2 linked regions of the Dinoroseobacter shibae DFL 12 = DSM 16493 genome follow. The protein of the gene in region 1 interacts with the protein of each later gene in a pairwise test. Links are inferred from orthologs where the notes say so. Each region holds a gene or a part of one and is shown in the gene's direction. Other genes may lie near its edges.

What was found.
Region 2: the proteins of parE (region 1) and DSHI_RS02670 interact in binary tests that used the Escherichia coli proteins (3 or more experiments, as listed by UniProt). The link is inferred for Dinoroseobacter shibae DFL 12 = DSM 16493 from one-to-one orthologs.

What each region holds. Positions count from the first base shown.
Region 1 is NC_009952.1:757,805-761,108, reverse strand. The notes cover bases 273-3,254. They hold parE (DNA topoisomerase IV subunit B), read left to right. Parts: upstream 273-772; coding sequence 773-2,737; downstream 2,738-3,254. In the rest of the region: DSHI_RS03835 (hypothetical protein), read right to left, coding at 1-114. UniProt on the Escherichia coli protein: Topoisomerase IV is essential for chromosome segregation; it is the principal protein responsible for decatenating newly replicated chromosomes. It relaxes supercoiled DNA.
Region 2 is NC_009952.1:509,912-513,081, reverse strand. What follows is about bases 1-2,848. They hold DSHI_RS02670 (dihydroxyacetone kinase subunit DhaK), read left to right. Parts: upstream 1-847; coding sequence 848-1,849; downstream 1,850-2,848. Other genes in these bases: DSHI_RS02660 (AAA family ATPase), read right to left, coding at 2,473-2,848; DSHI_RS02665 (dihydroxyacetone kinase subunit L), read left to right, coding at 1,846-2,445; DSHI_RS02675 (ABC transporter permease), read left to right, coding at 1-817. Outside these bases: more of DSHI_RS02660, read right to left, coding at 2,849-3,024; DSHI_RS02655 (aldo/keto reductase), read right to left, coding at 3,108-3,170. UniProt on the Escherichia coli protein: Dihydroxyacetone binding subunit of the dihydroxyacetone kinase, which is responsible for the phosphoenolpyruvate (PEP)-dependent phosphorylation of dihydroxyacetone via a phosphoryl group transfer from DhaL-ATP.

The sequences.
Region 1 (3,304 bases):
GAAACCAAAGTTGGTCGCGTCGAATTCCTGCACCGAAATCGAAACCGCCCAGACCGGTGCCGCCCCGAGGGCCAGCGCCGTTGCGGTCGCCAGTAGTCCTGTCTTGAATGTCATCGTCACACTTCCACTCGTTGTAGTCCAAATACCAAATTTCACTATCACATCTGCGCCCGCGGAAGTCAAACTTTGTAAAGATTGTCTTAACACCGCGCCAAATCGGCAGTCTTCACGCGCAGGCGGTCGAAAGTTGCACAAATAAGCAGCAGTCTCGACCGCGTTCCCAGCGCAGGGCGCGTTAGCGGCCCGCGCGAACCGCCGCCCTCGCACCAGCCTGGAGGCCGTGCTTCGTCCCCTCCGGCCCTGCGCCCCGCGCCCTGCACGCCCCGCCCGGCCCGGGCTTTACGTGGCCGGCACGGACTTGTCGCGACCAATCGCACATGCGGCGGGCACGCCACCCCGCGCACGCGATTGCCCCGCCAGCGGCACCTGAACTCGGCGTCCACCGCCACACCCGGCGCGCAAACCGCAGACCGCCCCTGGTCGCGCACCGCGTCACGACCGGCGGACTCACCGCTCTCGCTCCGGGCGGCGATCATCGCCCCCGCGACGAATGATGCCCCCGCGCTCACCCGACGCACCGGCCTCAGCCCCCAAGGTCGTGCGCCTGCCCGCCCGGGCGGCGACATCCCCGCCCCCCTTCGCCCCTCGCGGCCACTTCCCACCTCCCCCCCGCCCTGCCATACTGGCGCAAACACCAAGAATGAGCAGTCCCATGGCCAACGACCTTCTCTCGGGCGCGCGCGCCGACACCGCCGCCACCTATGACGCCTCCTCGATCCAGGTGCTGGAAGACATGGAACATGTCCGCCTCCGCCCCGGCATGTATATCGGCGGCAAGGACGACCGCGCGCTCCACCACATGGTGGCCGAGATCATCGACAACTCCATGGACGAGGCGGTCGCGGGCCACGCCACCTGGATCGAGGTCGAGCTGCACGCCAACGGCCATGTCTCCGTACGCGACAACGGCCGCGGCATCCCCACCGACCCGCACCCGAAAACCCCCGACAAATCCGCGCTGGAGGTGATCTTCTGCACCCTCAACGCGGGCGGCAAGTTCTCCGGCGACAGCTACGAGACCTCGGGCGGCCTGCACGGCGTCGGCTCCTCGGTGGTCAACGCGCTCAGCGACCACCTCCGCGTGGAAGTCGCCCGCAACCGCGAGCTTTACGCCATGGAATTCTCCCGCGGCGTCCCCCAGGGCAAACTGGCGAAAATCGGCGCCGCCCCCAACCGCCGCGGCACCGCCGTCACCTTCCACCCGGACCCGGAGATCTTCGGCTCCCTCGCCCTCAAACCAGCGCGCCTGTTCAAGATGGCCCGCTCCAAGGCCTACCTCTTCTCCGGGGTCGAGATCCGCTGGAAAACCGCCATCGACGACGGCGACACGCCCGAGGAGGCCACCTTCCACTTCCCCGGCGGGCTCAGCGACTACCTCAACGAAACACTCGGCCAGGCCGCCACCTATGCCGACGCGCCGTTCTCCGGCACCGTGTCGTTCGAGAAATTCGGCCGCCCCGGCAAGGTCGAATGGGCCATCAACTGGACCCCGGCCCGCGACGGCTTCATCCAGTCCTACTGCAACACCGTCCCCACGCCGGAGGGCGGCACCCACGAGGCGGGCTTCTGGGCCGCCATCCTCAAGGGCATCAAGGCTTACGGCGAGCTTGTCTCGAACCGCAAGGCCAGCACCATCACCCGCGAGGACCTGATCACCGGCGCGGGCGCGCTCGTGTCCTGCTTCATCCGGGAGCCGGAATTCGTCGGCCAGACCAAGGACCGCCTCGCCACCGTCGAGGCCCAGCGCATGGTCGAGAACGCCGTGCGCGACCACTTCGACAACTGGCTCGCCGCCGACACCAAATCCGCCGGCGCCATCCTCGACTTCCTCGTCCTGCGCGCCGAGGAACGCCTCCGCCGCCGCCAGGAAAAGGAAACCGCCCGCAAATCAGCCACCAAGCGCCTGCGCCTGCCCGGCAAGCTGGTGGACTGCTCCGCCACCAACCGCGCGGGTACGGAACTGTTCATCGTCGAGGGCGACAGCGCGGGCGGCTCCGCCAAGATGGCCCGCGACCGCAAGACCCAAGCCCTCCTACCCCTGCGCGGCAAGATCCTCAACGTCCTCGGTGCCGCGTCCTCGAAACTCGGCTCCAACCAGGAGATCAGCGATCTGACCCAGGCCCTCGGCGTCGGGCTCGGCAGCAAATTCAACATCGAGGATCTGCGCTACGACAAGATCATCATCATGACCGACGCCGACGTGGACGGCGCCCATATCGCGTCCCTGCTGATGACCTTCTTCTTCACCCAGATGCGCCCGATGATCGACGCAGGCCACCTCTATCTGGCCTGCCCGCCCCTCTTCCGCCTGACCCAAGGCGCGAAACGGGTCTATTGCCTCGACGAGGCCGAACGCGACGCCTGGCTGGAAAAAGGCCTCGGCGGCAAAGGCAAGATCGACGTGAGCCGCTTCAAGGGCCTGGGGGAGATGGACGCCAAGGACCTCAAGGACACCACCATGAACCCCGAAACCCGGAAGCTGATCCGGGTGTCCATCGACGAGGACGAGCCGGGTGAGACGGGGGATCTGGTCGAGCGGCTGATGGGGAAGAAACCGGAGAAGCGCTTCGAGTATATCCAGGAGAACGCCCGGTTCGTGGAGGAGTTGGATGTTTGATTTGATAAAGAAACTGAGATATCCGCAAAACACGGTCGCGTGCGCGGCCGCTTTATTCGTCTTAACAGCTTGCGACCCAATACTTTACACTAGCTATAGCACCCTGATCGAGGACACCTCCCAAGAACAGATTGATGAGTTGCGCCGATTACCAACCTTCAAAGAAGCTTCCGCTTTTGATGCAACACTCTGCGAGTATTTGAGGAACCAGAAACGGATCGGTCTGTCTCCCGGAACATCCAGATTTCTCAGGCAAGAACTCGCCTCTAGAAAGGCATTCAATAGCAGAGACTTAGAAATCCTCACTGATCCAAGCTCAAACCTCGGAACAGGAATGTCTCTAAACGGTCTAAAGTGTTCATATGGTAGTGATATACGGATAGTGAGCAGATCATTTTATGGCCGTACACACAATTGGCAGGTACAGTTGTCAGAAGACTATTTATACACAAAAAACTTTGCCTATCTCGAAGGGAATGGGCAGGAGGCTGGGATGAGAGTAGTTTCCTGGAACTGACGATTGAATTGCAAATCTGCTCGGTCGCCAGACCGGGCCGCGTCCGATCC
Region 2 (3,170 bases), 250 kb from region 1 along the record:
GACCGGCGGGATCGACCTCTCGGTGGTGGGCATCGCCAACCTGTCGGCGGTTGTCGCCGCACTGATCCTCACCCATTTTTCGAATGCCGAAATGCCCGCCGCGCAATCCGCGATCTGGCTCGCAATCGCGATCACCGCAGCGCTGTGCATCGGGGCGATTGCCGGTTTGATCAACGGATCGCTGGTGGCATTCTTCGGCCTTCCGCCCATTCTCGCCACCCTGGGATCCGGTCTTGTGTTTACCGGTTTTGCCATTGCGATGACCGGTGGCAGCGCAGTCATGGGCTTTCCCGACACGGTCGCCTTGATCGGAAACGCGACCTTGGCGGGTGTGCCTGTCCCTCTCATCCTGTTTGCGGTTCTGGCGTTCCTGCTGCACCTGGTCCTGACCCGCACCGCCTTCGGATTGCGCGTGACGATGTACGGGGCCAATCCGCTCGCGGCGCTTTATGCCGCCATCGACATCAACCGCATGCTGCTCAAGGTCTACGTGATCGCCGGGATGTTCGCGTCGGTTGCCGGGCTCATCATAATGAGCCGTGCCAATTCAGCGAAGGCCGATTACGGGTCTTCCTACCTGCTGCTGGCGGTTCTGATCGCCGTGCTGGGCGGGGTGAACCCCTATGGTGGCTATGGTCGCGTCATTGGCGTGGTGTTGGCGGTGCTGTCTATGCAGTTCCTGTCCAGCGGCCTGAACATGCTTGGGGTGTCAAATTTCGCACGCGAGTTGATCTGGGGCGCGCTGCTAATCCTCGTCATGGTGATCAACACCCATGCCGTGACCGCCCTGCGCAGTAGCCTGAAGCCACCAAAATAAACCATCCGTCCAGAGCGGGAGGAGGACATGATGAAAAAGATACTTAACAAGCCGGAAGACTATGTCGACGAGATGCTGGCGGGGCTGATCGCCGCGCATCCGGAATACTACCGCCTGCACGGCGATACCGGCAAGGTCGTGGCCCGCGCCAACCCGGGCAAGGACGGCAAGGTCGGGATCGTGACCGGCGGTGGGTCCGGCCACCTGCCGGTCTTTACCGGCTATGTGGGCGAAGGATTGCTCGACGCCTGCGCGATCGGGGATGTCTTCGCCTCGCCCTCAGCCGAACAGATGGCCGATGCGATCCGCGTGGCCGACAGCGGTGCTGGCGTGCTACGCCTATATGGCAACTACGGCGGCGATGTAATGAACTTCGATATGGCCGGAGAGCTGGTGGAGTTCGACGACATCACCTGCACCACGGTGCTATTGGCCGATGACGTGGCCTCTGCCCCGCCAGCAGAAGCCGAAAAACGCCGCGGTGTCGCGGGCATGGTCTACGCCTTCAAGATCGCCGGGGCCGCCGCCGAGGAAGGCCGTGACCTGGATGGCGTTACCGCGGTGGCCCAGAAAGCCGCGGATGCCTGCCGCTCCATCGGTGCGGCGCTGTCCCCCTGCACGGTGCCACAAGCGGGCAAACCCACCTTCGAGATCGCCGAAGACGAAATGGAAATGGGCATGGGCATTCATGGCGAACCCGGCGTCTGGCGCGGCAAGCTGCAGACCGCCGATCAGATCGCCGAAGAGATGATGGACAGGCTTCTCGCCGATATGCCAATTGGCAATGGCGACCGCGTGTCCGTGATGGTGAACTCCCTCGGAGCGACACCGCCCGAAGAACTCTACATCCTCTACCGCAGGGTAAAGGCCCGGCTCGAAGCTGCGGGCGCACGCATCGTCATGCCGCTGGTCGGGCGCTACGCCACGTCGATGGAAATGGCGGGCGTGTCCTTCACCCTGTGCAAGCTGGATGACGAACTTGAGAAGTTGCTTCTGGCACCGTGCGACTGCGCGTTCTGGAGGGTTGGATGACGATCACCCGCGATACACTTCTGGGCGCCATTGACCGCATCGCAGCCGCGATGGAGCGGGATTTCGACCTACTCAACAGTGCCGATGCGGCCCTTGGTGATGGTGATCTGGGGGTCACCATGACACGTGGCATGCGCGCGATCGTGGCGATGAAGGACGATCTGCCCGAGGATATCGGCATGGCCCTGCTGGGATGCGCCCAGGCGTTCACCAAGTCCTCGGGGTCGTCCTACGGCACGCTCATGGCAACAGGGCTGATGAGCGCCGCAAAGGAACTGCGGGGTCAGCAGGAGATTGAATCGGAGAGTATTCCCGGTCTCATCGCAGGTGCGCGCGACAAGATGCAGGAACGGGGCAAGGCAGAGCTTGGCGGCAAGACGGTTCTCGACAGCCTCGACTACGTCGCCCGCACGACAGACAAGGCCGATGACAAGGCCAGCGCAGCAGCCGAGGCCGTGGACCGCGCGCTGGAGGATTTTCGCGACAAACCCGCCACGGTCGGCCGCGCCCGCATTTTCGGCGAAAAGAGTATCGGGCTGGACGATCCCGGGATGCTGGCGATGCAGTCGGTGGTCAGGGCCGCCGTGGACAAATAGGCGCTAGGGCGCCTGGCGCTCAGGGCATCAGGGCGATCTCGCCGACCGCCCGGTGCAGCCTTGCAGAACCATCTCGACCCGGTCGCGCACAGACACGCGCGGCAAGACCCGTCCATCGTATCCCAACGCGTCCAGAGCGTCCGTTATACGATGATACTCCTGCACCGCCGCGTTGAAATGGTGCCGGCGCTCGGCGTCTTGGCCAAAGATCTCTTCCCACGGCGGCACCACGAAAACACGGCCCGCATAGGCACGGGCCGCACCCAGTGTCTCCCGGATGGACGGGCCGCCCGAATGCTCCAACGCGACCGCGGCGTCGAAGATGCCCCGGTCGAAGAATACAAGACCCTCATGCTCCGTAGCCCGTTGCAGATCCGATTGCGCCATCTCGACGGCGCGCCGCGCGAACGCCCCCATGTCCAACCAAGGCAAAGCAGTGCCACCCTTGGCAATTTCATCTGCGACGATGCGTCGACCCGGTTCTTCCACGGTGGCGAAACCCTTGGCGCTCAGCGATTGCAGGAGTGTTGATTTTCCACCACCAGAGCACCCGGTCAGCAAGATAAACCTGCGGCTCAACGTGTCATCCCCAGCCCTCTCTTGGCAACACCCGCCCAAGGAGCGCGCCGTGGCGAAACGGGTTCACACAAGGCCTTCGCCACTCAGACCAATGGGTCTTCGCCGCCATAATGGCGGTCCGGGTAATCGGCATGCAACGCCTGGTC